DNA from 3 places in the Mesorhizobium sp. M0140 genome. Region 1 is predicted to be linked to each of the others. Evidence: predicted binding sites of a transcription regulator. Region 1 holds the regulator's gene; each other region holds the start of a gene.
The links. The regulator HrcA, encoded in region 1, represses chaperone genes, less so after heat shock. The targets are predictions, from matches to a motif close to GTTAGCACTCNCNNNNNGNGAGTGCTAAC.
Positions count from the first base shown of each region.

Region 2: the regulator HrcA is predicted to act here: its motif matches at 5,621-5,649, upstream of NKJ37_RS08135 (co-chaperone GroES).
Region 3: the regulator HrcA is predicted to act here: its motif matches at 3,254-3,282, upstream of groES (co-chaperone GroES).

Region 1 is NZ_JAMYTM010000014.1:139,067-149,083, reverse strand. Features, by position in the region: gene NKJ37_RS16545 (PQQ-dependent sugar dehydrogenase) at 1-919, opposite strand, end outside; gene NKJ37_RS16540 (hypothetical protein) at 1,017-1,214, opposite strand; gene hrcA (heat-inducible transcriptional repressor HrcA) at 1,239-2,321, opposite strand; gene rph (ribonuclease PH) at 2,519-3,235, shown strand; gene NKJ37_RS16525 (VOC family protein) at 3,418-3,828, shown strand; gene rdgB (RdgB/HAM1 family non-canonical purine NTP pyrophosphatase) at 3,828-4,475, shown strand; gene hemW (radical SAM family heme chaperone HemW) at 4,472-5,635, shown strand; gene NKJ37_RS16510 (EamA family transporter) at 5,879-6,316, shown strand; gene NKJ37_RS16505 (hypothetical protein) at 6,390-6,578, opposite strand; gene rsmI (16S rRNA (cytidine(1402)-2'-O)-methyltransferase) at 6,712-7,641, shown strand; gene NKJ37_RS16495 (YraN family protein) at 7,634-8,011, shown strand; gene NKJ37_RS16490 (undecaprenyl-diphosphate phosphatase) at 8,288-9,094, opposite strand; gene NKJ37_RS16485 (glutathione S-transferase family protein) at 9,255-9,947, shown strand; gene queG (tRNA epoxyqueuosine(34) reductase QueG) at 9,928-10,017, shown strand, end outside.
Region 2 is NZ_JAMYTM010000006.1:25,403-35,419, forward strand. Features, by position in the region: gene NKJ37_RS08110 (GNAT family N-acetyltransferase) at 1-381, opposite strand, end outside; gene NKJ37_RS08115 (ester cyclase) at 1,205-1,582, shown strand; gene NKJ37_RS08120 (YeiH family protein) at 1,722-2,777, shown strand; gene msrC (free L-methionine (R)-S-oxide reductase MsrC) at 2,790-3,287, opposite strand; gene groL (chaperonin GroEL) at 3,544-5,169, opposite strand; gene NKJ37_RS08135 (co-chaperone GroES) at 5,203-5,565, opposite strand; gene NKJ37_RS08140 (hypothetical protein) at 5,816-6,064, shown strand; gene NKJ37_RS08145 (DUF1488 family protein) at 6,061-6,327, shown strand; gene NKJ37_RS08150 (hypothetical protein) at 6,356-6,547, opposite strand; gene NKJ37_RS08155 (hypothetical protein) at 6,553-6,756, opposite strand; tRNA gene NKJ37_RS08160 (tRNA-Cys) at 6,947-7,022, opposite strand; gene NKJ37_RS08165 (LacI family DNA-binding transcriptional regulator) at 7,446-8,489, shown strand; gene NKJ37_RS08170 (ABC transporter substrate-binding protein) at 8,552-9,799, shown strand; gene NKJ37_RS08175 (carbohydrate ABC transporter permease) at 9,998-10,017, shown strand, end outside.
Region 3 is NZ_JAMYTM010000036.1:12,678-22,694, forward strand. Features, by position in the region: gene NKJ37_RS27040 (hypothetical protein) at 1-138, shown strand, start outside; gene groL (chaperonin GroEL) at 1,174-2,841, opposite strand; gene groES (co-chaperone GroES) at 2,905-3,201, opposite strand; gene bioZ (3-oxopimeloyl-[acyl-carrier-protein] synthase BioZ) at 3,632-4,615, opposite strand; gene NKJ37_RS27065 (adenosylmethionine--8-amino-7-oxononanoate transaminase) at 4,612-5,877, opposite strand; gene bioD (dethiobiotin synthase) at 5,877-6,512, opposite strand; gene NKJ37_RS27075 (8-amino-7-oxononanoate synthase) at 6,509-7,657, opposite strand; gene bioB (biotin synthase BioB) at 7,654-8,652, opposite strand; gene nadC (carboxylating nicotinate-nucleotide diphosphorylase) at 8,747-9,601, opposite strand; gene NKJ37_RS27090 (L-aspartate oxidase) at 9,601-10,017, opposite strand, start outside.

The DNA of each region.
Region 1 (10,017 bases):
CCTTGATCACGGTCGCGTATTCGGGCGGCACATTGTCGCCAAGCGCATCCCGTTCGTTGACGACGCACCACAGCGCGCCGGTCGCCGGCTGCACGGTCATGCCCGAGCAGTTGCGCAGGCCGGTGGCAAGGATGCGGCCATTCTTGCCATTGGGATTGAAGGCCAGGACGCCGGCGCGGCCGTCCTCGGATCCCCATGTGGCGCCGAGCGGCTGCGACTTCGCCCAGGCGTCGAGGCCGCCCTTCGGTTCGTTGCCCATGCGCTCGGCGACATTCGATCCCGAGCCGACCGACAGATAAAGCGTCTTGCCATCCGGCGAAAAGGCGATGTCGCGGGTCCAGTGATGATTGGCGGGGATGTTGCCGACCATGGTTTCCGGATCGCCGGAGGCCTTCAAGTCGCCATTGCGGTAGGCAAAGCGCACGATGCTGTCGCTGTTGGCGACATAGATCCATTGCGGGTCAGCGCCCGGCGGATAGAAGGCAATGCCATAGGGCCGTTTGAGATTGCCGGCAAAGATGCCGCCCTGCACAGGGCTCGCACTGCCTTCCGCCAGGCGATAGATGCGGACCTGATTGGCTTTGCTGTCGGCGACGAACAGGTCGCCGTTCGGCGCGACGCGCACGACGCGTGGATTGTCGATGCCCGATGCAACCAGCTCGGCCGAGAATCCCGGCGGCAGTTGCAGCTTCGCGTCTGCCGGCATGTCCGCAACGCCGGCGCTGTTCGAGGTCGATCTGTTGGCATCGGGCTTAGGCAGATCATCCGGTCTGATCAGCCGACGTGTGCCCGGCTTGTCCGCTCGCCAGTCGCCGAAGGCGGCCGCACCTTTCAGCACCGGCTCGTCCGCCTGCTGCGCGAACGAAGCGGTCGAGAGAAACAGTGCGGCGAAAAGTGCGGGGCCGGCAAAACGCATCATGCGGTCCTCCAATGTTTGGACGTGAAACAGGAACGAGCGGTTTCGTCGATCGTTCCACGGCACACGATGAGGTAAAGGGAGCTTCCGATTTCCGGGTTCAGGTTCCGGCAGCGTAGAAATCGTCGTCGAGACGTTTTTCCAATTCGACGAGATCGGCCGGCAACGGCAGGCCCATGGCGCGCATTTCCCGCAGCTTTTCGCGCAGCTGCTCCTGGATTTCATGCTGGTCTTCCGGCTGGTTGACCATCTCTTCCAGCAACAGGCTGATCCGGGCCTTGAACTCTTCGAGCGCCATCGTCGTCTCCTCGGTTAGATCAGCTCAACGGAGCATGCGCGATATCAGCTGCGCGGTGTAATCCACCATCGGGACGATACGCGCGTAATTCAGCCGGGTCGGGCCGATGACGCCTAGCGCGCCGACGACGCGGGCATCCTTGTCGCGATAGGGCGCGACCACCAGCGAAGAACCGGACAGCGAGAACAGCTTGTTTTCCGAGCCGATAAAGATGCGCACGCCCGATCCTTCCTCGGCGAGGTCGAGCAGCTGGATCAGCCCGTCCTGTGTCTCCATGTCCTCGAACAAATGGCGCAACAGCTCGATATCGGCCTGGGCGGTGACGTTTTCGAGCAGGTTGGCGCGGCCACGCACGATCAGCCGCGCCGGCAGGCCGCTGTCTGCACCTGCCCACACCGCCAGCCCCTTCTCCACCAGGTCCTGCGACAGCGTGTCGAGCGCGGCCCTGGTTTCTTCCTTGATGCGGGCGATCTCGATCCGCGCCTCGGCCAGCGTGCGGCCGCGAATATGGGCGTTGAGGAAATTCGAGGCTTCGTGCAATTGCGAGACGGTGATGCCGGCGGGCAACTCGACGACGCGGTTCTCGACGTCGCCATTCTGCGACACCAGCACTGCCAGCGCCTTGGTCGGTTCGAGCTGGATGAATTCGATGTGCTTCAGCGCCACCTCGTTCTTGGCGGCCAGCACCAGGCCGGCGCCGCGCGACATGCCTGACAGCATCTGGCTGGCCTCGGTCAGCATGTGTTCCAGCGTCGCGCCCGAGCCGGACGCCCGAACCTGTGCCTCGATGGCGCGGCGCTCCTCGTCGGAAAGGTCGCCAAGCTCCATGAAGGCATCGACGAAGAAACGCAGGCCGGCCTGCGTCGGCAGCCGGCCGGCCGAAATGTGCGGCGCGTAGATAAGGCCGAGATGCTCGAGATCGCTCATGACGTTGCGGATGGTCGCCGGCGACAGCGAGGACGGCAGGATACGCGACAGGCTGCGCGAGCCCACCGGTTCACCGTCCCTGAGGTAGGAATCGACAATGCGCCGGAAGATGTCGCGGGAACGCATATCGAGCGACTGAAGCGCGGGCGACTGCGAAGCGGGATCGACTGCCTTGGTCATACGGCCAAAAACCTCCGGCCCAAGGATATAGACTTACACTGCACCCGCGCAACCCGGTGTCTTTGTGAGATCACCCGGTGTCTGTGTGAGATCACCCGGTGTCTGTGTCAGATCGTCAGGCCATTTTCCTTTGCGCCACGCGTCCCATGCGGTTACAAGCCGGCCAAGATTCCGAAAATGACAAGAAAGCAGCCTGAATGCGCCCTTCCAAACGCCAATTCGACGAAATGCGTGCCATCTCCTTCGAGCGCGGCGTCTCCAAGCATGCCGAAGGCTCGTGCCTGGTGAAGTTCGGCGACACGCATGTGCTGTGCACGGCCAGCCTTGAGGAAAAAGTCCCGGGCTGGATGCGCAATTCGGGCAAAGGCTGGGTGACGGCGGAATACGGCATGCTGCCGCGCTCGACCGGCGAACGCATGCGCCGTGAGGCTTCGGCCGGCAAGCAGGGCGGCCGCACGCTGGAAATCCAGCGGCTGATCGGCCGCTCCTTGCGCGCCGTGGTCGATCTGCAGGCGCTGGGCGAACAGCAGATCACCGTCGACTGCGACGTCATCCAGGCCGATGGCGGCACCCGCACCGCCTCGATCACCGGCGGTTGGGTGGCGCTGTATGATTGCCTGCGCTGGATGGAAGCGCGCCAGATGGCCAGCGTCGCCAAGGTGCTGAAGGACCATGTCGCTGCGATCTCCTGCGGCATCCATGACGGCCAGCCGGTCATCGACCTCGATTACATTGAGGATTCCGCGGCCGGCACCGACGCCAATTTCGTCATGACCGGCAAGGGTGGCATCGTCGAGATCCAGGGCACCGCCGAGGGCGAGCCTTTCTCCGAGGAGCAGTTCGCGGACTTGATGGGCCTGGCCAAGAAAGGCATTCAGCGGTTGGTGAGTTTGCAGCAGATGGCAGTGGCTTAGGATTAAATGCCGAGCTTGAACACCCCCCTCTGCCCTGCCGGGCATCTCCCCCGCAAGGGGGGAGATCGGATGTCGTTTCGGGCTTCGCTAATCTCTAACGTTGCAAAGGGCGCGGCGATGCGGAGGCTGCCAATCTCCCCCCTTGCGGGGGAGATGCCCGGCAGGGCAGAGGGGGGTGCCTCGTGATGCCCTCTGCCATCCTTGAATCAGCTCTCTACGTCAGCGACCTGACCGCAGCGGAAACCTTCTACACCGACATCCTCGGCCTCCCCCTCCTCGGCAAGGTGGCCGGCCGGCATCTCTTCTTCCGCTGCGGCCCCGGCGTGCTGCTCGTCTTCAACGCCGAGGCGACCAAAATCCCGCCGGCGTCCGACGCCAGGCTGCCGGTGCCGCCGCACGGCACGGTCGGCGAAGGCCATCTCTGCTTTGCGACGACCGCCGACGAAATCGTGCGCTGGAAAGAGCATCTCGAGGCGAAGAACATCGCTATCGAAAGCGAATTTGAATGGCCGCAGGGCGGCCGTTCGATCTATATACGCGACCCCTCGGGCAATTCGATCGAATTCGCCGAGCCACGAATCTGGGGCCTTTGATGCATTCTCTCGACGGAAAGAAGATCGTCGTCGCCAGCCATAATGACGGCAAGCTGCGCGAATTCGCCGACCTGATGGGGCCGTTCGGCTTCGAAGCCAAGTCGGCCAAGGAGTATGGCCTGCCGGAGCCTGACGAGACCGGCACCACCTTCGAGGAGAACGCCTACATCAAGGCGCTCGCCGCCGCCAAGGCGACCGGCCTGCCGGCGCTGTCGGACGATTCCGGCCTGTGCGTCGACGCGCTCGACGGCGCGCCCGGCGTCTACACCGCCAACTGGGCCGAAACCCCGGATGGATCGCGCGATTTCGGCATGGCCATGCAGCGCACCGAAGTGGCGTTGCAGGAAGTCGGCGCGGCCTTGCCGCAACAGCGCAAGGGACGCTTCGTCGCCGTCATCTGCCTGGCGTTTCCCGACGGCGAGGCGGAATATTATCGCGGCGAGGCCGAAGGCACGCTGGTCTGGCCGCCGCGCGGCGAACTCGGCTTCGGCTACGACCCGGTCTTCCTCCCCGACGGCTTCGACAAGACTTTTGGTGAGATGACGGCCGAGGAAAAGCACGGCTGGAAGCCCGGCCAGCCGACGGCGCTGTCGCATCGCGCTCGCGCCTTCCAGAAATTCGCCAAAGCGAGATTGGGCTCGACATGAGCATGCTGCTCGACCGGGCGCCCGGCTTCGGCGTCTATGTCCACTGGCCGTTCTGCGCGGCCAAGTGCCCCTATTGCGACTTCAACAGCCATGTCCGCCACCAGCCCGTCGACCAGGATCGTTTTGCCAGCGCCTTCGAGGCCGAGCTGGCGACGATGCGCGAACGCACCGGGCCGCGCGAGGTGACCAGCATTTTTCTCGGCGGCGGCACGCCGTCGCTGATGAAGCCGGAAACGGTGGCCAGGGTTCTGGACGCCGTGGCGAAGAACTGGACTGTGCCTGACGGCATCGAGGTGACGCTGGAGGCCAATCCGTCCTCGGTCGAGGCCGAACGCTTTCGCGGCTACCGGGCAGCCGGCGTCAACCGCGTGTCGCTCGGCGTGCAGGCGCTGGATGACAAGGATTTGCGCTTCCTCGGGCGGCTGCACAATGTCGAGGAAGCGCTGCACGCCATCGGCCTCGCGCGGGAAATATTCCCAAGGCTGTCCTTCGACCTCATCTATGCCCGCCCCGGCCAGACGCCGGAGGCTTGGGCATCGGAGCTGGGACAGGCGATCGGCCATGCCGCCGACCATCTGTCGCTTTACCAGCTGACCATTGAGGAAGGCACGCCCTTCCACGCCCTGCACGCGGCAAAGAAATTCATCATTCCCGACAATGACCACGCCGCCGACCTCTATGCGCTGACGCAGGAGATTACATCGGCGCATGGTTTGCCGGCTTACGAGATTTCCAACCACGCAAGACCAGGCGCCGAGAGCCGGCACAACCTCACCTATTGGCGCTATGGCGAATATGTCGGCGTCGGGCCCGGCGCGCATGGCCGCTTCGTCGAGAATGGGCGCCGCACGGTGACGATCGCCGAGCGGATGCCGGAAACCTGGGCCAATCTGGTCGAGGCCAAGGGCCATGGCGTCACCGGCGGCGAGATCCTGACGCGCTCGGAGGAAGCCGACGAGTTCCTGCTGATGGGCCTGCGGCTCGCCGAAGGCATCGACCTTTCCCGCTATGAGGCGTTCTCCGGGCGCGGCCTGTCGAGCGCGCGGCTGTCGATGCTGCAGGGAGAGGGGCTGGTAGCGCCGATCGGCAATTCGCGCCTGCGCGCCACGGCCGCCGGCATGATCGTGCTCGACGCCGTGGTCGCCGATCTGGCGCGGTAAGCTTCACCACGCCTTCGTCATAGCAGCAGAGCGCAGACCTTGGGATCCATGCCGCGACGAGGAAGAGGACTGCAACGGCACAGAGCAGAAGCTTGTTCTGTAGCGATCCTTCACACCCCCCTCTGTCCTGCCGGGACATCTCACAGATGCACCCCCAAAAATCTCCGAACCCGAGGATTGCACTTCTGGAAACACGCGTTTCACGGTATCTCGGTTGAGACGTCATCAGCGAAGGCCACCTTGATGAACCTCACCGTATCCTCCTGGCAATTCTGGGCATTGCTCTCGGCTGCGTTCGCGGCCCTGACGGCGATCTTCGCCAAAGTCGGCATCGAGAACATCAATTCCGATTTCGCCACCTTCATCCGCACGGTCATCATCCTGATCGTGCTCGGTGCGATCCTGCTTGCCAGCGGCCAGTTCCAGTCGCCGGCCACGATCTCGGGAAAGACTTGGGCTTTCCTCGGCCTGTCCGGTCTGGCGACCGGCGCGTCATGGCTCTGCTATTTTCGGGCGCTCAAGATCGGCAACGCGGCGCAGGTGGCGCCGATCGACAAGCTAAGCGTCGTGCTTGTGGCGGTGTTTGGCGCGGCCTTTCTCGGCGAGCGGTTGTCCGGAGCGAACTGGCTTGGCGTCGCCCTTATCGCGGCGGGCGCGGTGCTGGTCGCCTATCGAGGCTAGTTGCGCGCCGTTGCGGGCATTCTTTGTTTCAAGACGGGTGATGAAGATATCGAAGCGATTGGGCATCGTCCGGTCAGTGCTCCGTCGTGCTGTCTGGTTTGTTGCTGTCGGAAAGCCTGCCGTTCGTCGGCGAGGTGCTCGCGGTCCGCTCTTTGGTCAGGCTGTTCTCGGTCTTGGCGGGCGGGCGCCTGGCCGTGGCGGCAACGCGGTTGCGGCCGGCATAGTAGGGCTCGAAAGCGTCCTGTATCTTCAGGCTGTCCATCCTGTCCTCCTCCGGAATCAGGGGGCTAATCTGCCAACGCCGGTTTGGTTCCCCACTGTGGCAAAGGAAAGGCGAATTCCTTACATCGGCGTCAGCTTTGCAAGCCCGCGTCAGCCGTGCCAAACAGGGCTGAATGGAGAAGTCATCGGTGACCGCAGAGACGAGCAAGCGCAGCTATGTGGTCGGGCAGACCGAGATCGCGGCACGGCCATTGGAGCCGGCGCTCTATCTGGTGGCGACGCCGATCGGCAATCTCGCCGACATCACGCTGCGCGCGCTGGAGACGCTGGCCGCCGCCGACATCGTTGCTTGCGAAGACACGCGGGTGTCGCGCGTGCTGCTCGACCGCTACGGCATTCGCCGCCGCACCACGGCCTATCATGAACACAATGCCGGCGAGGCCGGGCCGAAGCTGATATCGGCACTTCAGGCCGGGCAGAGCGTGGCGTTGATCTCCGATGCCGGCACGCCGCTGGTGTCCGATCCCGGCTACCGGCTGGTCGGCGAGGCGCTCGACCACGGCATTCGCGTCGTGCCGATCCCCGGCCCATCGGCGCCGCTCGCGGCGTTGACCGCATCCGGCCTGCCCTCCGATGCCTTCATGTTCGCCGGATTTTTGCCGGTGAAGACCGGGCAGCGGTTGACGCGGCTGGAGGCACTGAAAGCCGTGCCGGCGACGCTGATCTTCTTCGAATCGCCGCGTCGGCTGGCCGAATCCCTCGGTGCCATGGTCGAAGCGCTGGGCGGCGAGCGAAAGGCGGCTATCGGCAGGGAATTGACCAAGACCTTCGAGGAGATGCGAACCGGCACGCTGCAGGCGCTGGCCGACCACTATGCTGCGGCCGATACGCCGAAGGGCGAGATCGTCGTCTGCGTCGGCCCGGCCGAGGCCAAGGCGGACGAGCCCGCCGATATCGACCGCCTGCTGCTGTCGCTCGCCGCCGAGATGCCGGCTTCCAAGGCGGCTGCGGAAGCCGCGAAAATGACCGGCGGCCAGAAACAGGCGCTCTATCGGCGGCTGCTGGAACTCAGGGAGATTTCTGGAGAAAGCGACAGTGGCTGAGCGCCCGAGCTCCAGCCGCCTGAAAGCCTATCGACGCGGTCATCGCGGCGAATGGCTGGCGGCGGCAGCCCTGATGATGAAGGGCTACAGGATTCTTGCGCGCCGCCACCGCACACGCTTCGGCGAGATCGACCTGATCGCGCGGCGCGGCGATCTGGTGCTGTTCGTCGAGGTCAAGGCGCGCCGCACGCTGATGGAAGCCATGGAGGCGATCGGTCACGAATCGGAGCGTCGCATAGAAGGCGCGGCTGACATCTGGCTGTCACGCCAAGCGGACTACGGCAGATTGTCGATGCGCTTCGACATGGTCGCGGTGCTGCCCTGGCGCTGGCCGGTGCATGTCGAGAACGCGTTTTACGGAAGGAATTGAGGGAGCGTCCCTCCTTCATTCGTCATCCACGGGCGGAGCAGGAGCGAAGCTCCGTCGCGGAGACCCGAGGATCCATGCCGCGACCTCTAACCGCCTCTACGGTGCAGGAATTGGGAGACTTTTCGCCGGATTTGGCGAGCTTGGCGATGGCTATTCTCGATCGCCGAACCCTCCGATCGACGTCACGGCATGGATCCTCGGGTCTGCGCTGCGTCGCTACGCTCCTTGCTCCGCCCGTGGATGACGAAGCGTAGGGTCCGCTTCGCGGATCACTCCTCACCCCCAAACCATCAGCGCCGCCAGCCCGACAATACCCACCACCAGCCGCCACCAGCCGAACAGCGAGTAGCCGTTGCGCGAGACGTAATCGAGCAGGAAGCGTACGACTATGAGCGCCGTGACGAAGGCGGCGACGAAGCCGACGGCGATGATCGGCAGGTCGGCGCTGCTCAGCACGTTGCGGTTCTTGAACAGGTCGAAGGCGAAGGCGCCGACCATGGTCGGGATCGCAAGGAAGAAGGAAAATTCCGCGGCCGCGCGCTTATCGACGCCCAAAAGCAGGGCGCCGACGATGGTCGAGCCCGAACGCGATGTGCCGGGAATGAGCGACAGGCACTGGAAAAGCCCGATCTGCAGGTAAAGCCGGGTCGGGAAGCGCTCGACATCGCGGTAGACCGGCTTGAGGTTCATGCGGTCCACCGCCAGCAGTACGACGCCGCCGATGATCAGCATGATGCAGATCAGCCTCGGCGATTCGAACAGCACCGTCTTGATGAAATCATGCGCCAGCGCGCCGATGATCGCCGCCGGCAGGAAGGCGATCAGGATGCCGATGGCGAAATGCCGCGTCAGCCGGTCATGCGGCAGGTCGAGCAGCATCTTCCACAGCCGGCGGAAATAGACGCTGAGGATCGCCAGGATGGCGCCGAGCTGGATCAGGATCTCGAAGGCCTTGCCGGTCGAATGGAAGCCGAGGAAATGACCGGCAAGCAGAATATGGCCGGTCGACGACACCGGGATGAACTCGGTCAGCCCCTCCAGCAGGCCGAGCAGCAGGGCTTCGACGATGGTCTGGCTTTCCATGGCTACCTCGGCATTGGCGTGACGGCTGACAGAAGGGCTTGCTTGTCATGGCGTTGAAGTCCCCCTATAGGTCGCAACACCCTGACGGCCCGCTAACCGGGCGGCCAAGACTTACCGGTGCGCCCTGCGATTCGCCAGTGCGCTTTATCATCGCGGAACCATGCTGACGCTTTTCCACCATCCCATGTTCGCCACCTGTCGCTTCGTCCGCCTCGCATTCGGCGAGTATGGCGAGGAGCTGGCTTTGATCGAGGAAAAGCCGTGGACCCGGCGCAAGGAGTTCCTGGCGCTGAACCCGGCCGGCACGCTGCCGATCCTGCTGGCCGAAGGCGACGTGCCGATCGTCGGCGCGACGGTCATATCGGAATATCTCGATGAAACGCGCGGCGTGCTGAAGCGCGACAAGCGGCTGTTCGCCGAAGACCCGATGCAGCGCGCCGAAATCCGCCGGCTGATCGACTGGTACCTCAACAAGGCTGAAAGCGAAGTCACCCGCCATCTGGTGCGCGAGCGCGTGCTGAAGCCGGTCATGCCGGAAACGGCGGGCGGCGGCTCGCCCGATTCGGGCGCGATCCGTGCCGCGCGCGCCAACATCCGCCAGCACATGAAATACACCAACTGGCTGGCCGGCACCCGCCATTGGCTGGCCGGTTCGAGGGTCACCTATGCCGATCTCGCGGCCGCGGCGACGCTGTCGGTGCTCGATTATCTCGGCGAGATCGACTGGCGCGAGCACAGCGCTGCACGCGAATGGTACACACGGGTCAAGTCGCGGCCCTCTTTCCGGCCGCTTTTGACCGACCGGGTGCGTGGCCTGTCACCGGTGTCGCACTATGCGGACCTCGACTTCTGACGCCGCAAAACTGCGCGCGCTGATCGACGCGGAGGCGCAGCGCGCCGGCTTCGATGCCGTCGCCGTCACC
Region 2 (10,017 bases), on a different contig from region 1:
GAGCGACACATTCGCCTCGAAGGCGCCATTGGTCAGCAGGCGAAGCTCGGCACGTCCTGCTTCGATTGCCTTGCGCTCGGCCAGCTCCAGCAACAGCCGGCCAATCCCTCTCCCCTGCGCATCCGGTGCCACGCAGACATTCTCGATCCAGAGGTGATCTGCGGCCAGGATGGTTTCGATCATCCCGACAATGCCGCCATCCTCGACGGCGAGATCGAACGGATGCTCGGCAACAGCCTTGTCGTAGTCGGCGCGCATAGGCAGCGGCTCGCGGCCGATCACCGGCACCCATTTGACATAGGCGGCACGAACGATATCCCGGATCGCGGTGGCGTCAGCGGACTCGGCGGGCCGAAGCCGGATAGAAGAATTGTTGGTCATCAAAGTGCTCCAGATATGAAAACCCCCGCCGGCGGTGTCGCGGGCGGGGCTGGAAACGAACGAACCGGATCTATCCTGCCGGTCTTTGTCGTCGCGCAATCAGTCTGCCGCTCCGCACTGTGCAGGTGCGGCGTCGCTTGGTGTTGGTGGGCGCGAGGACGAACATGGCGCCAAGCTGGAACATGATGCGTGGCGCTGTCAAGGCGGCTGCTCGATCGGTAATGTCTCATGTCATGGAATCGCTGCGGGCCTTGCGATAAACGGCAATTGATCGATGGACAAAATATGACCGGAACGCTGAACAAGGGTGCGGATGGTTGCCATCCTGAACCTGGCCTATTTCGGGATCGAGTTTGCCGTAGCCGTCTGGATCGGATCGGCATCGCTGTTCGCGGACAGCATCGATTTTCTGGAGGACGCATCCGACAATCACCGCCGCCGACGGCCGGCTTTCGCCGTCGAGATGCAGGGACGCGCGGCAAGCAACAATTACTGGGCCAGTTTCTCCCTCCCCGCGCAACACAGCCTGACCGCGCCTTCGGGAATCGTTGCCCCCGGCGGCGGTGGCGGCGCAATGCCCGGCCAATGGAACACCCTCCATCGCCGTCGCCGATATCCACACAAATCCGGCGGACCCGGCCCGGCCTTGGCGGCGGACGGCGCGGACGGGAATCTATCAGCCGCATCTGGTGGACGACGACCAGCGGAGCAACGACCGCGGCATGTTCTAGGCGGCGCGCCGGCAGGCGATGTCGCATCTGGACTGCACCCGCAGTCGTTCTATCTTTTTGCTCGACCCAGACCAAGCACCGGAGCCATCGCCGTGACCGTTACCGACCTCTATCGAGGCTACATCGCCTGCCTCAACAATCAGGATTGGCAAAATCTGCATCGCTTCGTCCATGACGAGGTCCACTACAATGGCGACCGCGTCAGGCTGGCGGGGTACCGCGAAATGCTGGAGCGCGATTTTCGGGAGATCCCAGACCTCTATTTCGACATCCAACTGCAAATCGCCGAACCGCCGTTCATAGCCAGCCGGCTCCAGTTCAACTGCACGCCGAAGGGAACCTTCTTCGGCCTGCCCATCAACGGCCGGAAGATCTCCTTCAGTGAGAACGTCTTCTATGAATTCCTCGACGACACAATCAGGAACGTCTGGTCGGTGATCGACAAGGCGGCGATCGAAGCGCAGCTTTAATCCAGGTCGGCCAGAAGATGACGCACAGCCAATGCCCGACCGATCGTTCGTAAAAACCGATCATTATGACGAAAATAATTCGTTGGAAAGATTATTTGAGGAATGACATTCTCCCCGCGTACTCGCCTGGAGCATTGCATTGTCTTCCGTTTCCCACTTCGCGAACGATATTCCGAAAAGCGCTTTTCCTGCCGATCTGACACCAAGGCGGAAATCCCTCAACTGGAATGGCATCGTCCCCGGCGTCGTCCTTGTCACGATGATCACGGCTGTTGCCTTCTCGGCCCGCAATGTCTCCGGCGTCGCCTTGTTCAGCCCGATGATCCTGGCCGTCGTTGCCGGCATGATCCACTCCAACGTGCTCGGCACACCGGTGCACGCCAAAGCCGGTATCGCATTCTCGCAAAAGCGCCTGTTGCGCTTCGCCATCGTGCTGCTCGGCTTCCAGCTGACGCTCGGCCAAGTCGTCTCGATCGGCGCCGGCGGCGTCGGCATTGTCGCGGCCACGCTTGGTGCCACCTTCGTTTTCACCATCACGCTCGGTCGGCTGATCGGCGTCGACGCCAAGCTGGCGCAGCTGATCGCCGCCGGCACCTCGATCTGCGGCGCCTCGGCTATCGTCGCCACCAACATCGTCACCGATGCGCGCGACGAGGACGTCACCTACGCCGTCGCCTCGATCACCTTGTTCGGCACCGTCGCCATGCTCGGCTTCCCGCTCATGGCGCCCATGCTCGGCCTCGACCAGCACGCTTTCGGCCTGTGGGCAGGCGCCTCGATCCATGAAGTGGCGCAAGTCATCGGCGCCGGCTTCCAGAACGGCACCCAGTCCGGCGAGATCGCCACCGTCGCCAAGCTGACCCGCGTCGCCATGCTGGCGCCGATGGTCGTCGCGCTCGGCCTGATGGCGCGCCGCAGGAGCAGCAGTGAGGTGGCGGCGCGGCCGCCCATGCCGTGGTTCGTCGCCGCCTTCGTCGCCATCGTGGCGCTGAACAGCCTCGTCACCGTGCCGGCCGAGGTGAAATCGGCAATGGCGCTCGCCACCACCATCATGCTGACCATGGGGCTGGCCGCCATGGGCCTGCAGGCCGACATCTCGCAGTTGCGCTCACGCGGCCTGCGCCCCTTGGCGCTCGCCTTCTCGGCCTTCCTGTTCATCGGCTGCTTCAGCCTGCTGCTGGTGAAATTCGCCTAGTCTAAACCGGGCCTAGTCCTCGAACGAACTCGCCGCGGCATAGATCGCCGCCAGCGTCTCGATGCCGGCCTGGTCGGCCTTGTCGAAGCGGCCGGGCAGCGGGCTGTCGAGATCGAGCACGCCGAAGACGCCTTCATCGTCCTCGAGCAGCACCACCAGTTCCGAGCGCGAGTCGGCATCGCAGGCGATGTGGCCGGGAAAATCATGCACGTCCTTGATCAGCATCGAGGTGCCGAGTTCGACCGCCGTTCCGCACACGCCCTTGCCGACGGCGATGCGCATACAGGCCGGCTTGCCCTGGAACGGCCCGAGCACCATTTCCTCGTCCGACTGCAGGAAATAGAACCCGGCCCAGTTGAGGTCCGGCACCATCTGGAAGATGAGTGCTGCGGTGTTGGCGGCGTTGGCGATCGAATCGCGCTCGCCGTCGAGCAGCGCCTTAAGCTGAGTGGCGAGGTCGCGGTAGAACGCGGCCTTGTCTGAGGTGTCGATGGCCTTGGCCGCAAACATGAACGTGTCTCCGTATCGAGGATAGCTGTTCGTCCGATCGCTTGCCAAAGTCGGCGAGCTCCGCGACCAGACGGCCGCCCGCACAGTCTAGCGTGGATTGCGTCCCCTCCGAAAGCCGCAAGATCAGGGGTGCCTCCCGGCGCTGAGCCGGACGGCAAGGCAGCTATGCGTAAACTTTGCGATCATCTTGAGAATCATGACGGCCCCGATCGGGGCCGTCATTCACCTCTCAAAGAGATCGGACAAGTCCCGGGTTTTAGTAGCCGCCCATACCGCCGCCGCCCGCCGGGGCAGCGTCTTTCGGCGGGATGTCGGTGATCATCGCTTCGGCGGTGATCAGAAGGGCTGCGATCGAACCGGCATCCTGCAGTGCGGTGCGCACCACTTTCGCCGGATCGACGATGCCTGCCTTGATCATGTCGACATAGACCTCGTTCTGGGCGTCAAAACCCTGATTGTGGTCCTTGCTGTCGGTGAGCTTGCCGACGACGATCGAGCCTTCAACGCCGGAATTCTCGGCGATCTGGCGGATCGGCGCTTCGAGCGCCCGCAGCACGATCGTGATGCCGGCCGTGACATCGGCATTGGCGCCGGTCAGGCCGCCAAGCACCGAGCGGGCACGCAGCAGAGCCACGCCGCCGCCGGGCACGATGCCTTCTTCAACCGCCGCGCGGGTGGCGTTCAGCGCATCGTCGATGCGGTCCTTCTTTTCCTTGACTTCCGACTCGGTGACGCCGCCGACGCGGATGACGGCAACGCCGCCGGCGAGCTTGGCCAGTCGCTCCTGCAGCTTCTCCTTGTCGTAGTCGGAGGTCGTCTCTTCGATCTGGCCCTTGATCTGGGCGACACGCGCCTGGATCGTCGCCTTGGTGCCGGCCCCGTCGATGATCGTGGTGGTGTCCTTCTCGATCAGCACACGCTTGGCGCGGCCGAGCATCTCGATGGTGACGTTTTCAAGCTTGATGCCGAGGTCCTCGGAGATCATCTGGCCTGATGTCAGCACGGCGATGTCTTCCAGCATCGCCTTGCGGCGATCGCCGAAGCCCGGCGCCTTGACGGCCGCGACCTTGAGGCCGCCGCGCAGCTTGTTGACGACCAGCGTCGCCAGAGCCTCGCCCTCGACGTCCTCGGAGATGATCAGCAGCGGCCTGCCGCTCTGCACCACCGCTTCGAGGATCGGCAGCATCGCCTGCAGATTGCCGAGCTTCTTCTCGTGGATGAGGATGTAGGGCTCTTCCAGCTCGACGCGCATCTTGTCGGCATTGGTGACGAAATAGGGCGAGAGATAGCCGCGGTCGAACTGCATGCCTTCGACGACGTCGAGTTCGGTCTCTGCGGTCTTGGCTTCCTCGACGGTGATGACGCCGTCATTGCCGACCTTGTCCATCGCCTTGGCGATCATCTCGCCGACGCTGGCATCGCCATTGGCGGCGATGGTGCCGACCTGTGCGATCTCGGCCGACGACTTGACCTTCTTGGCGCGCGCCTGGATTTCCTTGACCACGGCGGAAACCGCCTGGTCGATGCCGCGCTTCAAATCCATGGGGTTCATGCCGGCGGCGACCAGCTTGGCGCCTTCGCGCAGGATCGAGGCGGCCAGCACCGTGGCGGTGGTGGTGCCGTCACCGGCGAGGTCGTTGGTCTTCGAGGCCACTTCGCGCACCATCTGGGCGCCCATGTTCTCGAACTTGTCGGCAAGCTCGATTTCCTTGGCGACGGTGACGCCGTCCTTGGTGATGCGCGGCGCGCCATAGGCCTTGTCGATGATGACGTTGCGGCCCTTGGGGCCGAGCGTGACCTTCACCGCATTGGTGAGGATCTCGACGCCGCGCAGCATGCGGTCGCGCGCATCGGTGGAGAATTTGATTTCCTTGGCAGACATGATTTTTATCCCGTTCGTTCGGAGAAAATGAGATCAGGCAGCTTTCTTGGCGGCCACGGTCTTGTCGGTTGCAGCCGTCTCGCCCTTGTCGATGATGCCAGTCTCGCTCTTGTCGATGACGCCCATGATGTCAGCTTCCTTCATGATCAGCAGGTCCTCGCCGTCGATCTTGACCTCGGTGCCCGACCATTTGCCGAACAGGATGAAGTCGCCGGCCTTGACGTCGAGCGGAACAAGCGCGCCGTTTTCGTCGCGTGCGCCAGGCCCGACGGCGATGACTTCGCCCTCCTGCGGCTTTTCCTTGGCAGTGTCGGGGATGATGATCCCGCCCTTGGATTTGATATCGCCTTCGGCGCGACGAATGACGACGCGGTCGTGGAGTGGCCGAAATTTCATGGGAACTTTCTTTCTGGGGCCGGCACAGGCGGCCACGCCCCTCCTCTATAGACGCGTTGGCACTCGATAGATAGGAGTGCCAAAAATTATTCGCGGACCACATTAAATATTCAAAAGTATTATTTCAGCTGGCCGTTTCGTGATATCCGCAGAATGTCAAATAATTCAAAAGATTGAATTTTGCCGATCGAGTGCCTATTTATCGGACAAGTTCACTTTCACGATTTCAGGCACAAGGGAGATTTCTTCGATGGCCGAAGGCAATCAGACGATCATGGAAAAAGCTGAAGCCCGCTTTGTCGACAAGCAGAAGAAGACAGCGGAGAAAAACAAGGCGACCGCCGAATATATGTCCGAGGCAAGAGCCAGGGAAATCAAGACGGCAAGGCTGAGGGAGCTTCGGCTGGCCAAGGAAGAGGCCGATCGTGTCGCCGAGGCCCTCAATCCGACGCCGAAGAAGAAGCGGGTGACCAAGAAAGCCACGGAGGCCAAGACATGAGCCTCACCTTTCCCAACCGCAGCCGCAGCTATGACGAAGCGGGCCAGCGCATTCGTTTCGTTGGCCATGACGGCATGTTCCAGATCTCGTTTTCCGTCGCTGCCGACGCCATGGCCAAGATGCGGCCGGGCACAGCTGCCGACGAAGCCGGTTATCTCCAGACATTCGACACCGAGAGCAGCGCCATCCGCGAGGTGGCGTCGAAGGCCTATGACCGCACCCGCAAGAGCATGTATGTGCTGACGGCGGCCGATTTCGGCTGAAATGGCGGCGAGTTGGCGCTGACCGCGATCAGGTCTTGCGCTCGGCCCTTTCGCGGCGTCTGACGTCGCGGACATTCATCTGCACGACCATGTCCTCGGCCTCGCGCGGCCCCATCCCGACCATCACCTTTTGCCGGACAACCGCAGGCTGGCCGGTGAAGACATCGATGATGCTCCAGCTCTGGGGAAGCTCCATGCGCAGCGTGTAGCGGTTGGCCATGGCGGTCAGCCTTGCATCGTGAAAAACACGGCGCCCAGGATCAGCACCGTCCAGGCGACGACCGACAGTTTCAGCACCATGCCGCCATGCACGGCCAGAAGCTTCCGCAGGTGCGGCACACCTGCCGACGAGACCGGTGCCGCCGCCAAGGCGACAGGGGCCTTGAGGCCAAGTTTTCCAAAGACGGGCAGCAGCGACGGTTCACGCACGAAAGGCCTCGAATGTCAGGGAAAAGCGAAGCAAGAACGCTCGCACCCCTTCCATAGCACTTTTTTCGCGAGCGCCTGCATGCCAAATTCAAGACAGGACTGCTTTGACGGCCAATCCCTACTGCATTCGCAACACACAATCTATTCGTGGGAACTGACTGCGCCCGGGGCAGATTGGGACGCCAAATTTTGGAGGCCTCGCCTCGGGATCGAACCGAGGCTTCAGAGATTTGCCGTCTCCAGCGTAGCCGCTCCGCCACGAGGCCATGGCTGTGAAGTAGCGGCCAAATATTTACGGAAAGGTTAATCCCGAGGGATTGTTCAGAATTTTCGGGGTCGAGTTTCAGAGCGTTCGCCAGCCAACCTTGCCGGGTCTCGCTTCCGGCGCAGAGTTGAGATCCTTCACGCCCCAAGCGGCAGCCCGCCCCGTCTCGACCGAGGGCCTCCAGCACTGCGACTGACGTTCTTCCCCTGAGCTACGCGCTTCCGAGGCTACTTTTACCCCGCGTTGCATTTCGGAGGAGAGGAGCGGAGGCCAACCAACTTTTCCCCTTGAACAGCGATTCGATCTGGCTTAGCTTCATCTGAGAAAAGGTTTTCTCAAACAATCGTCGTCGGGCTCGGCCACCTGCCGGGCCTTATCCGGCTCGGTAAGAGAAAACCTTTTCCCAACCAAGGATCTCGGCGCGATGCCATCGGACGATCTGCCTGTTCCGGTCTTTTCCAAGCCAGTCACCTTGCGTGACGTGGCCGCGCAGGCCGGAGTCAGCGTCGCCACCGCATCCAAGGCGCTCAACAGCCAGGGCCGAATGACAGCCGAGACGCGCGAACGCATTCGCGAGACCGCCCGGCGGCTTGGCTTCCGGCCCAACAGCCTGGCGCAAAGCCTGCTCCGGCGCCGTAGCTTCACCGTCGGCCTGCTCACCAACGATACCTATGGCCGCTTCTCGCTGCCGTTGATGTCGGGCATTTCGGACGCGCTGGTCGACAATGGCGTCTCGGTGTTCCTGTGCAATGTCGAGGAGGATCCGCGGCTGGGCCAGATGCATGTCGACGCCATGCTCGACAAGCGCGTGGACGGCATCATCGCCACCGGCAAGCGCATCGATCGCCATCTCCCCGTCGACCTCTCCAATCTGCGCGTCCCGGTGATCTATGCCTTCACGCAGCCCGACCCCGACGCCGTCGCCTTCGTCTCGGACGATGTTGGCGGCGCCCGGCTGGCGGTCGAGCATTTCTGCCGGCTGGGCCGCAAGCGCATCGCCCACGTCACCGGGCCGGCGAGCTTTGCCGTGGTGCACGCGCGCGTCCAGGCTTACCGCGACGTGCTCGTCGAAAACGGCCTGACGGTCAGCGAGCCGCTGCTCGGCTCCTGGTCGGAAGCCTGGGGTCACCAGGCGGTTGCGCAACTGTTCGACGGCAAAAGCGAAAGGCCGGACGCGGTCTTCTGCGGCAACGACCAGATCGCGCGCGGCGTCATTGATGCTCTGCGCGAACGCGGCCTCGACGTACCCGGCGATGTCGGCGTCATCGGTTTCGACAATTGGGAGATCGTGGCCGAGGCGACGCGTCCGCCGCTGACCTCCATCGACATGAACCTGGTTGCTCTCGGGCGCGAGGCCGGGCTGACCCTGCTTTCGCTGGTCGGCGGCAAGCCCGCCGCGCCGGGCATTCGAAAACTGCCGTGCCGGCTGGTGGTGCGGCAGTCATGCGGCCATCCGCTGGATGGCTGAAACCAAGCGCCGCGCAATCGGCGCCAAGCCGCGGAGCGCGGCCAACCCTGGAGGAGGAGAACATGAGGAACCTTATTGCCAAACTGGCCCTGGCCGCTGCCGTTCTGGGTGGCGGCATCGGTGCCGCGGCCGCCGAGACGGCCAACATCTGGGTGCGCGCCGACGGCTCGAATTTCATGCCGAGGATCGTCGACGCCTACAACAAAGCGCACACCAACCAGGTCAAGCTCGACATCATCCCCAATGCCGAGATCATCCCGAAATATGGTGCCGCCGCGGCCGGCGGCACCGCGCCCGACGCGCTGTCGCTCGACCTGATCTACACGCCCTCCTTCGCCGCCGCCGGCCAGCTGGAGGACATCACCGACTGGGCCAAGTCCCTGCCCTATTTCTCGAGCCTGTCGCCTGCGCATGTGAAGACCGGCACCTACAAGGACCACATTTACGGGCTGCCGTTCTCCGCCGACGCCTCGGTGCTGATCTGGAACAAGAAACTGTTCAAGCAGGCCGGCCTCGACCCTGAAAAAGGCCCTGCCAACTGGGCCGAGATCGCGACCGACGCCGAGAAAGTCAACGCGCTCGGCGGCAACATCAAGGGCTTCTACTTCTCCGGCAATTGCGGCGGCTGCAACATCTTCACCTTCACGCCGCTGATCTGGGCGTCGGGTGGCGACATCCTCTCGGAGGACGGCTCGAAAGCGACGCTGGATAGCCCGCAGCTGCGCGGCGCCATCGATCTCTACCGCTCGATGGTCAAGAAAGACCTGGTCCCGGCAGGTGCGCAGACCGACACCGGCGCCAACTTCTTTGCCGCCTTCGCCGCCGGCAATATCGGCATCTCGCCGTCCGGCGCCTTCGCCATCGGCGCGCTCAACACCCAGTATCCCGATGTCGACTACGGCGTCACCTTCCTGCCGGGCAAGGACAGCGGCTGGTCGTCCTTTGCCGGCGGCGACAATTTCGTCGTCACCAAGGGCACCACGAAACTGCCCGTGGTGAAGGAGTTCCTCGATTTCGCCTATTCGCTCGAGGGCCAGATCATCCTCGCCAAATACGGCAGCCTGCCGGTGCGCGGCGACATCGCCAAGGAGGCACTGAAGGACCTCGATCCACGCTATCAGATCGCCGCCGAGGCCATGGCCAAGGGCAAGACGCCCTATTCGGTGGTGTTCAACGACCTGATCAACTCCGCCAACGGGCCGTGGACGCAGATGATCAACGAGGTCTTCTTCGGCGACGATGTCGATGGCGCCATAGCCAACGCACAAGAGACGATGCAGTCGATCATCGACCAGGCGCCGCAAAAATAGCGGCGGCCTACCCGGCCACCCGCCCGTCTCCCTGGGCGGGTGGCCGGCGCGTTCTTTACCCTCCCTCTTGTGGCGAGGGTCGCTGCAAAGCAGCGGGGTGGGGGCAGCGCCAGTACCCCCACCCGGACCTTCGGTCCGACCTCCCCACAAGGGGGAGGTGGGGCGGCCAACTGTATCCGACGGAAGAACAGGCACGGCATGAGCTCTATCACAACCGC
Region 3 (10,017 bases), on a different contig from region 1:
CTGAAGTTGACGGCCATCCGCGACCAGCTCGACACGCTCATGTCGAGCAGGATCGCGCAGTTCCCGTTTGTCCGCGAACTCGACGGCTTCGGCTTCGACGCGCAGCCATCGGTCTGCTTCAGCCAAACGTATTCATAGGTATGGGACAGGCCTTGCTATGTCCGAACGTCACTGCGCGGCAAAAACGTTGGATTTCTCAAGAAATAAAGTATTGGACAGTGCCCAATTTACCGTTGGAAAAGCTGGATATGGCGTTTCAGCGTTTCAGCGAAATAACCGAAATCAATCACTCCTAACAGCAAAGGCAACCGGAACTCGATCGCTTCCGTTGCCCGCGACTTAGCGAAACGCTTGTTCGCGATTTACTAAAACGGCTGTCCCAATTTAGTGAAATCCGCAGACAAGCCGCTGGAGGTTGGCCAAAGGCCACCCACGCCTGCTCCGAGGCCCTCCAGGGCAATGGTCTGAGACCTGGGCTCAAGCAGGATGAGACGCCGCTGGAGCTCAGGTGCAAGCGCTGCCACGCCCGCTCCGAGGCCCCACAAGGCCGAAGCGCAGTCGTCGGGGTCACGAGGCCTCTCGGCCACGACGACGAGCCTGAACCTGGATCCGCCTTTCTTGAGGCGTTGCGACTATCATCGCGGCGACACGCAGCTCTTGATTTGTGTGCGACACCTCAGCAGATCCATCGGGCTGAGCCGCTCAGCAATATCAACGAGAATGTCCAGCGGCAGATCAAGGATACTCAGAGGAGGAAACGCTTGATCTTGAGGCTCAGAGCGCGTCTGCTCCACTATAGAACAGGATGATTCACCGGGTCCTTCAACGCCAGCCGCCGGTCCGATGAGAGAATTGTCTCGGATATCACGCTCGATGGGGTTAAATGCCGAGATGGGCGCCTTGCCACGCTCCTCAATGCCCCTCATGATTCACCGCCTATAGCTACCAACTGAATGAATCATCGTGATTGTCGCGCAGCGGAATCCTCAAGGATCGGGCAGTTCGTAGGGGGCGCCGGTTTGACCAGGTTGAGCCCGCGAATTGCTCGATCGGACAAGATCCTAATTCTGACGAGATCCTCGGGACGCACTCCAAGTTGTCGATCATGTTCGGCACACAAGGAAAGGGCGGCATTGCTGCCGCCCTTTCCGCTGTAGGTTGATAGGGGCTGGATTAGAAATCCATGCCGCCCATGCCGCCCATGCCGCCCATACCGCCGCCGCCCATGCCGCCAGGCATGCCGCCGCCGCCAGCCGACTCCTTCTTCGGAGCCTCCGCGATCATGGCTTCGGTGGTGACCAGCAGGCCGGCGACCGAGGCCGCGTCCTGGAGAGCCGTACGGACAACCTTGACCGGATCGACGATACCCATGGCGATCATGTCGCCATATTCGCCGGTCTGGGCGTTGTAGCCGAAGGTCGCGCCCTTGTTCTCAAGGATCTTGCCGGCAACGATCGATGCTTCCGCACCGGCGTTGGCCGCGATCTGGCGGGCCGGAGCCTGCAGCGCACGACGAACGATGTTGATGCCGGCGGCCTGGTCGGCATTGACGCCGGTGACCTTGATGTCGGCCGAAGCGCGCAGGAGAGCGACGCCGCCGCCTGCAACGATGCCTTCTTCGACGGCCGCGCGGGTCGCGTTGAGGGCGTCATCGACGCGGTCCTTCTTTTCCTTGACTTCGACTTCCGTGGCACCGCCGACGCGGATCACCGCAACGCCGCCGGCGAGCTTCGCCAGACGTTCCTGCAGCTTCTCCTTGTCGTAGTCCGAAGTGGTCTCTTCGATCTGCTGCTTGATCTGGGCAACGCGGCCCTGGATCTCGGCCTTCTTGCCGGCGCCGTCGACGATGGTGGTGTTCTCCTTGGAGATCGACACCTTCTTGGCGCGGCCGAGCATGTTGAGGCCGACGTTCTCGAGCTTGATGCCGAGGTCTTCCGAGATGACCTGGCCACCGGTGAGGATGGCGATGTCTTCCAGCATGGCCTTGCGGCGATCACCGAAGCCCGGCGCCTTGACGGCGGCGATCTTCAGGCCGCCACGCAGCTTGTTGACGACCAGCGTGGCCAGGGCCTCGCCTTCGACGTCTTCCGAGATGATGAGCAGCGGCTTCGAGGTCTGCACGACGGCTTCGAGAACCGGCAGCATCGCCTGCAGGTTGGACAGCTTCTTCTCGTGCAGGAGGATGTAGACGTCCTCGAGCTCGGCAACCATCTTGTCGGCGTTGGTGACGAAGTAGGGCGAGAGATAGCCGCGGTCGAACTGCATGCCTTCGACGACCTCGAGTTCAGTCTCGGCGGTCTTGGCTTCCTCAACCGTGATGACGCCTTCGTTGCCGACCTTCTGCATCGCTTCGGCGATCATCTTGCCGACCGACTCGTCGCCATTGCCGGCGATCGTGCCGACCTGGGCAACTTCCTCGGAGGTCTTGATCTTCTTGGCAGCCTTGCCGAGCGCCGCGACGACTTCGGTCACGGCCAGATCGATGCCGCGCTTCAGGTCCATCGGGTTCATGCCGGCGGCAACGGCCTTGTTGCCTTCCTGGACGATCGACTGCGCCAGAACGGTCGCGGTTGTGGTGCCGTCACCGGCGATGTCGTTGGTCTTCGAAGCAACTTCGCGGATCATCTGCGCGCCCATGTTTTCGAACTTGTCGGAAAGTTCGATTTCCTTGGCGACGGTGACCCCGTCCTTGGTGATGCGCGGTGCGCCGAACGACTTGTCGATGACGACGTTGCGGCCCTTGGGGCCGAGGGTGACCTTCACCGCGTCGGCGAGGATGTTGATGCCGTGAAGCATGCGCTCACGGGCATCGCGGGAGAATTTTACGTCTTTGGCAGCCATTTTTTTACTCCTGGGCATCTCGCCCGAAATTCAGATTTGATGGTGCGAAGGAAAGGCCTGATATCAGCCGATAATGCCCATAATGTCGGATTCCTTCATGATCAGAAGGTCTTCGCCATTGAGCTTGACTTCGGTACCCGACCACTTGCCGAACAGGATGCGGTCGCCGGCCTTGACGTCCAGCGGGACCAGCTTGCCTGCTTCGTCACGAGCGCCGGAGCCGACGGCGATGATCTCGCCTTCCTGCGGCTTTTCCTTCGCCGTATCCGGGATGATGATCCCGCCGGCGGTCTTGGATTCGGATTCGACCCGGCGAACGACCACGCGGTCATGCAGCGGCCGGAAATTCGACTTTGCCATTTTTGGATGTCCTTGGTGCGGATGTTGAACGGTTCTCCGTTGCCGGAGCGTGCTTAGCACTCAGCGGAAGCGAGTGCTAACGCGGCAATGAGATAAGCCGCATGCTCCTGCTAGTCAAGACGAAAGAGCAAAGAGCAAAGAGAAAAGAGCAGGCAGCAAAGAGAAGAGAGCAAAGAGCGTGTAAGCATCGAGCCTTTTATGTGAACAATGTCGGGTATCAGACATATATGGGGCGGCTCACCCTTTGTATTTGAGCTTTATTCAGATGGCACGAATGATGCAACAGGTGATGCATTTGATCTCATCCAGAGGCTCGCACGGGGTCGTGCTGCGTCAGCTCGGTCATGTCGAGCTTCAGAAGGCCATTTTGGCATTGGTTCTGTTGCCCTATTCCCATTCATGACCAGTCCTGCGCGCGTGAGCCGGCCGGCTAGATTCCAACCACGAGAGCGCCGCCGCTGAGACCCGCACCCGCCGCCGACAGAAGGATTTTCTCTCCAGGCTGGAATGGCTCCGTCTGGTTGGCGAGCGAGAGCGACAGCGGGATCGTCGCGGCCGAAGAGTTGCCGTATTCGGCAATCGTCTTGACAATTGCTTGGTCCGCGATGCCGAGGTTCCTCCCGACCGCGTCGAAAATCCGAGTATTGGCCTGATGGGGCACGAACCGGCCGAGATCGTGTGGCCGCACTCCGGCAGCGGCTAGCGCGCTTATCGAGCAATTGGTCATCATCTCGACGGCCTTTGCGAACACTTCGCGGCCGTCCGTCATCCTCATTCGGGTTTGCGCGAGATCGAGGTCACCGTGGAACGGCTTGTTGCTTCCTCCTGCGGGAATCTGGATCAGCCCGTATCGCGAGCCGTCCGAAGCCACCGAGGCACCGAGAATGCCCCGATCAGCATCATCGCACTGACCGATCACCAGGGCGCCGGCGGCATCGGCAAACAGGACCGAGCTTGCGCGCTCGGCTGGATTGATGCGGCGGCTGAGGATATTGGCGGCGATAACAAGGCTCGCTTTGCCGTGCAGGCGGGTAAATCCGTCCGCAAACATCAGCGCATAGATGAAGCCGGCGCAGGCGCCTGTCAGATCCACCGCGCCTGCGCTGCCAAGGCCAAGCTTGTGTGCGACCAGCGGCGCGCTCGGCGGCAGAAGATGGTCGGGCGTCGAGGTGGCAAGCAACAGCAGACCGATGTCGTGGCGCGCAATACCGGCGTTCGCCAGCGCCATGTCGCCGGCCTGCGCAGCAAGACCAGACAGCGTGTCTTCGTCGGTTGCCCAGAAGCGCGACCGTATCCCGGTACGCCTTTCGATCCAGCCTGGATCAAGACCGAGATTGCTCTCGATTTCGGCATTCGCCACCTTTCGCCCAGGCGCATGATGGCCAAACCCGAGAATGCGCGACGACTTGCTCATGGCCTGGACCCGAAGCGTTCGCCCGCCTCCTCAATGGCGTCATAGAGTCGCTCGAGCTCGTCGCCGGTGATGCAATAGGGTGGCAGAAGGTAGAGGACATTGCCGAGCGGGCGCACAAGTAGCCCTCGCTCGAGGAAGAAAGCGCGCAGTTTCGGTCCGATCTCGGCGAGATAACCTGCGGAACCGGTTCGCAGGTCGAGCGCCGCGATCGTGCCGGTCGCCCGGCAGTCGGTGAAGAAGCTGTTGTCGCGAAAGCGTCGAAGCCCGGTGGCCTGCATTGCGCTCAAGGCCGCAATGCGCTCGGCCACCGGCTCGTCCCGCCAGATCTCGACATTGGCAAGTGCTGCCGCGCAGGCAATCGGGTTGGCAGTGTAGGAGCTCGAATGGAAAAATGTCTTCTTCCGGTCCTCGGAATAATGAGCCTGGAAGATGGCATCGGTGGCAAGCGTTACGGCCAGCGGGATGGCGCCGCCGGTCAGGCCTTTCGAGGTGCACAGGATATCTGGAGAGATCGATGCCTGCTCGCAGGCGAACATGGTTCCGGTCCGCCCCCAGCCGGTCATCACTTCGTCGGCGATCAGCAGCGTGCCGGAGGCCTCAGTGATCTTCTTCAATTCGGCCAGAACTGAAGCCGGATACATCAGCATGCCGCCGGCGCCCAGCACCAGCGGCTCGACGATTAAGGCTGCGGCTCGTCGATCGCGGGTCACAGCCTCTAAACGATCCAGCGTCTCTTGCTCGCGCCCCGCTGCCGGAAAGGGGATGGTGGCGACCTCGAACAGCAAGGGTTCGTAGGCGGCGTTGAACACGCCACGCGCACCGACGCTCATCGTGCCGATCGTGTCGCCATGATAGCTGTGATCCATGACGACGATGCGCGAGCGTGGGGCGCCGATGTTGCGGAAATAACCGAGCGCCATCTTCAGCGCTACTTCGACCGAGGTCGAGCCACTGTCGGAATAGAACACCCAGTCGAGTCCAGCGGGAGCGAGGCCGACAAGCGCCTTGGCCAAGCGCTCTGCCGGCTCGTGCGTGAAGCCCGCAAAGATAATCTGGTCGAGGCTCGACGCGGTTGTCTCGATTGCCTTCATGATGCGGGGATGGCGGTGGCCATGTGTGACGACCCACCAGGAGGAGATGGCGTCCAGGATGCGGGCGCCGTCGGCCCTGCGGAGATAGGCGCCTTCAGTCCGGACGATTTCTGGGATCGCAGGCTCGAGCGCGTGCTGGGTGAAGGGATGCCACACATGAGACTGCGACATCAGTCACCTCCAGTAATCGAGGCGAAGGCGAAGCCGGCAATCATTGCGTCCCTCAGTGTCTTGCCGGTCAGCAGATCGAGGTGCGGCAGCCTGCCGAGCTGCGGCGCACCGCTGAATTCCACGATGGTCCGTTGCGTATCGGCCATCTCATCGCCGATGAAAGCGATGCCGGCCAACGGGATGGATCGGGCGCGGAGCGCCTCGATCGAGAGCAAGGTGTGGTTGATGGTGCCGAGCGTGGTGCGGGCGCACAGAATAACGGGCAGCCGCCATTCAGCGAAGATGTCGATGAGCCTTGTGCGCCGGTTAAGCGGCACCATCAGGCCGCCGGAGCCTTCGATGACGAGCGGCGTCGGTAGGACGGGAAAAGCAAGATCGGCAGCCTTGATCGCCACGCCGTCGATCTCGGCCGAACGATGCGGCGACAGCGGGCTCCGCAAGCGGTAGGCTTCCGGCAGCACGCGCTCTGAGGGCAAGCCGGCAAGCCGCGCGACCACTTCGCTGTCGGTCTCGCCGTCGAGGCCCGATTGCACCGGTTTCCAGTAAAAGCCGTCGAGCAAACCGGCGAGCCCAGCCGCAAACACGGTCTTGCCAACTCCCGTGTCGGTTCCGGTGATGACGATGCGTTGGGTCATACCGCCTCCGGTGATGTTTGGGCCAACACCTCGACCAGCGCCTCGACCATGGCGGAAATGTCGGCTTCGCCGATATTGAGCGTCAGTGAGATGCGCAGCCGCGACGTGCGCACGGTCGGAGGACGAATACCGCGTATGTCGAAGCCGCGGGCCTGCAGGCGCGCCGCCACTGCCATGGTGCGCCTGATATCGCCGATTACGAGGGGCTGGATCTGCGAGCCGCTGGGTATCACGCCGCAGCGCTCGGCCAGCTGGCGGCCGGCGAGGGCAACGCGTTCATGCAGCTGAACACGCCGCATAGGCTCGTCGGCGAGCATTGCGAGTGCTTCGCGCACTGCCACTGCCATCAGCGGCGATGGCGCGGTGGCGTAGATGAATGGCCGGCAACGGTTGATCAGATACTCGCACAGTGCCCTCGGCCCGGTCACGAGCCCACCAGATGCGCCGAGCGCCTTGCCGCAGGTGTGGAGCGCGACGATGTTGTCGCGGCCCTCGAAAGCGGCGGCAAGCCCCCGGCCGTCCGGTCCCCAGACGCCGGTCGAATGCGCCTCGTCAATGACGATGAATGCGCCGTGCCGATCGGCAAGCGCGACCAGGCTCTCCAAAGGCGCGCAGTCGCCATCCATGCTGTAAAGGCTCTCCACCGCGATCCAGACGCATCCCATGCCGCCTGCGGCGCGCCAACGTGTGATCGCATCCTCAACAGCGGTGGCATCGTTGTGCGCGGCCAGCACGAACTGTGCGCGCCCGGCCTGCGCACCCTCATGCATGCTGGCATGGGCGAGCTCATCGAGAACCAAAAGATCGCCCTTCCGCGGCAGGGCGCTCAGCAGAGCGAAGTTGGCGATGTAGCCGCTGCCGAAGAACAGCGCGCGGTCGGCTCCAAAGAATGCCGCCGCGTCTGCCTCGAGCTGCTCGTGTTCCGGTGCATTGCCGCGCAACAGCCGCGACCCGGTGGCGCCAACCGGCGTGCCCAGCGCAATCGCCGCCACAACAGCATCGCCAAGTCTCCTGGACGAGGCCAGCCCGAGATAGTCGTTCGACGAGAAATCGAGACCTGCGCGCGGCGCAAGCGTCCGCAGCCGGTCCTTGCGGGCCAGTCCCTGCAAGGTCGCGTCATAGCGGGCAAGCGGTGCCCCGTTCATTGCGCCTCGAGTTCCATCGGCTCAATGCCGAGACGGCGGAACAGAAGGCTATCCTTGTCCTCACCGGGATTGTCCGCCGTCAGCAGCGTGTCGCCGACGAAAATCGAGTTGGCACCGGCAAAAAAGGACAGCGCCTGCATCTCGTCGGTCATGGCGGTGCGGCCGGCGGAAAGACGCACATGCGATTTCGGCATCATGATGCGCGCCAAGGCGATCACGCGCACGAATTCGATCGGCTCGATGGGCTTGGCTTCGGCAAGCGGGGTGCCGGCGATCGGGATCAGCATGTTGATCGGGACGCTTTCCGGCGGCTCGGGTAGGTTCGCCAGCGTCACCAGCATGTCGATCCGGTCCACCGGATCTTCGCCCATGCCGACAATACCGCCGCAGCAGACCTTGATGCCGGATCGACGAACCTGCTCAAGCGTGTCGAGCCGCTCGGCATAGCCGCGCGTGCTGATGATCTCGCTGTAGTAGCGTTCCGACGTATCGATGTTGTGGTTGTAGTAGTCGAGGCCCGCCTGCTTCAGTCGAGCGGCTTGCTCAAGATCGAGCATGCCGAGCGTCATGCAGGTCTCCATGCCCAGCGCCTTGACGCCTTCGACCATCGCCACCACCGCATCCATGTCGCGCGCCTTGGGGTTTCGCCAGGCCGCGCCCATGCAATAACGCGTGGCGCCGGCATCACGCGCCTTGGTCGCCTCGGCGATGACGCGCCGGACCTCCATCAGCTTCGACGCCTTCAGGCCGGTTTCGTGACGCGCCGACTGGCTGCAATAGCCACAATCCTCCGGGCATCCTCCCGTCTTGATGCTGAGCAGCCGGCTGAGCTGGACCTTGTTTGGATCGAAATTCTGGCGGTGCACCGTTTGCGCCAGGAAGAGGAGATTGTTGAAGGGGGCATGGTAAAGTGCCTGAGCCTTCTCCAGGGTCCACGCTCCGGGGTCAGGGGATTGAGCCTGTGGCGATGTCTGCGTTGAACTTGCCGTTTGCATGTCCATGCTGTTCCTCCGGTCTGTCTTGCGGGGTCTTTGCTATCTGACTGTTGACGATCGGAGAGGACAGTTGACCCAATCCTGACTCAGACAATCATGAGCCCCGATGGTCGAGGCCGATATCCAGGATCGGCGCGCTGTGGATGAGTCGGCCGACCGAAATCAGATCAACGCCGGTCGCGGCAACCGCCCGCGCTGTATGGGACGTGATCCCGCCAGAAGCCTCGGTGATAGCGCGGCCACCGACCATTGCGACGGCGCGGCGAAGATCGGGGAGGGACATGTTGTCGAGCAGAACCGCATCGGGAGCGAAGCCAAGTACCTCCTCCAACTGGGCCAGAGTATCGACCTCGACTTCGATCTTGACGAGATGACCGGCCGCTCTTCGTGCTCGCTCGAGCGCTGGGCGGACGCCGCCTGCGATGGCGATGTGGTTGTCCTTGATCAAAATTGCATCGTCCAGACCGAAGCGGTGATTGGACCCGCCACCTGCGCGCACGGCATACTTTTCGACTGCCCGCAATCCGGGCGTCGTCTTGCGGGTGCAGACGATCTTCGCGCCATACCCACGAACCGCAGCGACGATCGATGCCGTTGCCGTGGCGATGCCGCTCAGATGGCACAAAAAATTGAGTGCCGTCCTTTCGGCTGTGAGAATGGCCCGGGCCGGGCCAACCACTGATGCAATGATCTCTCCATCCACGACATTGCAGCCGTCTGCGCGCTCCACCGAGATTTCGACAGCAGGATCAATCAAGCCGAAAGCGAGCATCGCCAGATCGAGGCCGGCGACAACTCCGGACTGTCGCGCCACCAACACGGTTCCCGCTTGGTATTCCTTCGGGACGATGGCCTGCGTGGTCAAGTCGCCGGCTCTGCCAAGATCTTCAAGAAGAGCTGCCCGTACAAGCGGCTCAAGCACGACCGTGGGTAGCGGTGAAAGTGTCATCACTTCGGCCCTTCGAGACTTGGCGAGTGTCCGAGTCCCCGCGCTGTAGCCAAGGCGGCTTCGAGGGTGATTTCGGACCGTCGGGCGGCAGTCGCATGATGAGGAAAATCTGTCCGGTAATGAGCGCCGCGGCTTTCTTCGCGCAACAAGGCGGCAACCGCGATCATTAGCCCGACAGCCGCCGGATCCGAGACCGCATCCTTGCTTTCGGCGAGCGGCAATAAGGCACGCGCGGCTGCTTTCAACCCTTCACCGTCCCGGACGATGCCGAGTGCGCGCGACAGGAAAACACGCACGGGTATCGGAGCGGGCGGTGGGTAAACGTTGGCAAACGCAGGCCTTGTTCTGCGCGCAGGCGTCCCGGCGACACTTTCAGCGACCCAGCGGGCGCACACGATGGCTTCTGTCAAGGAATT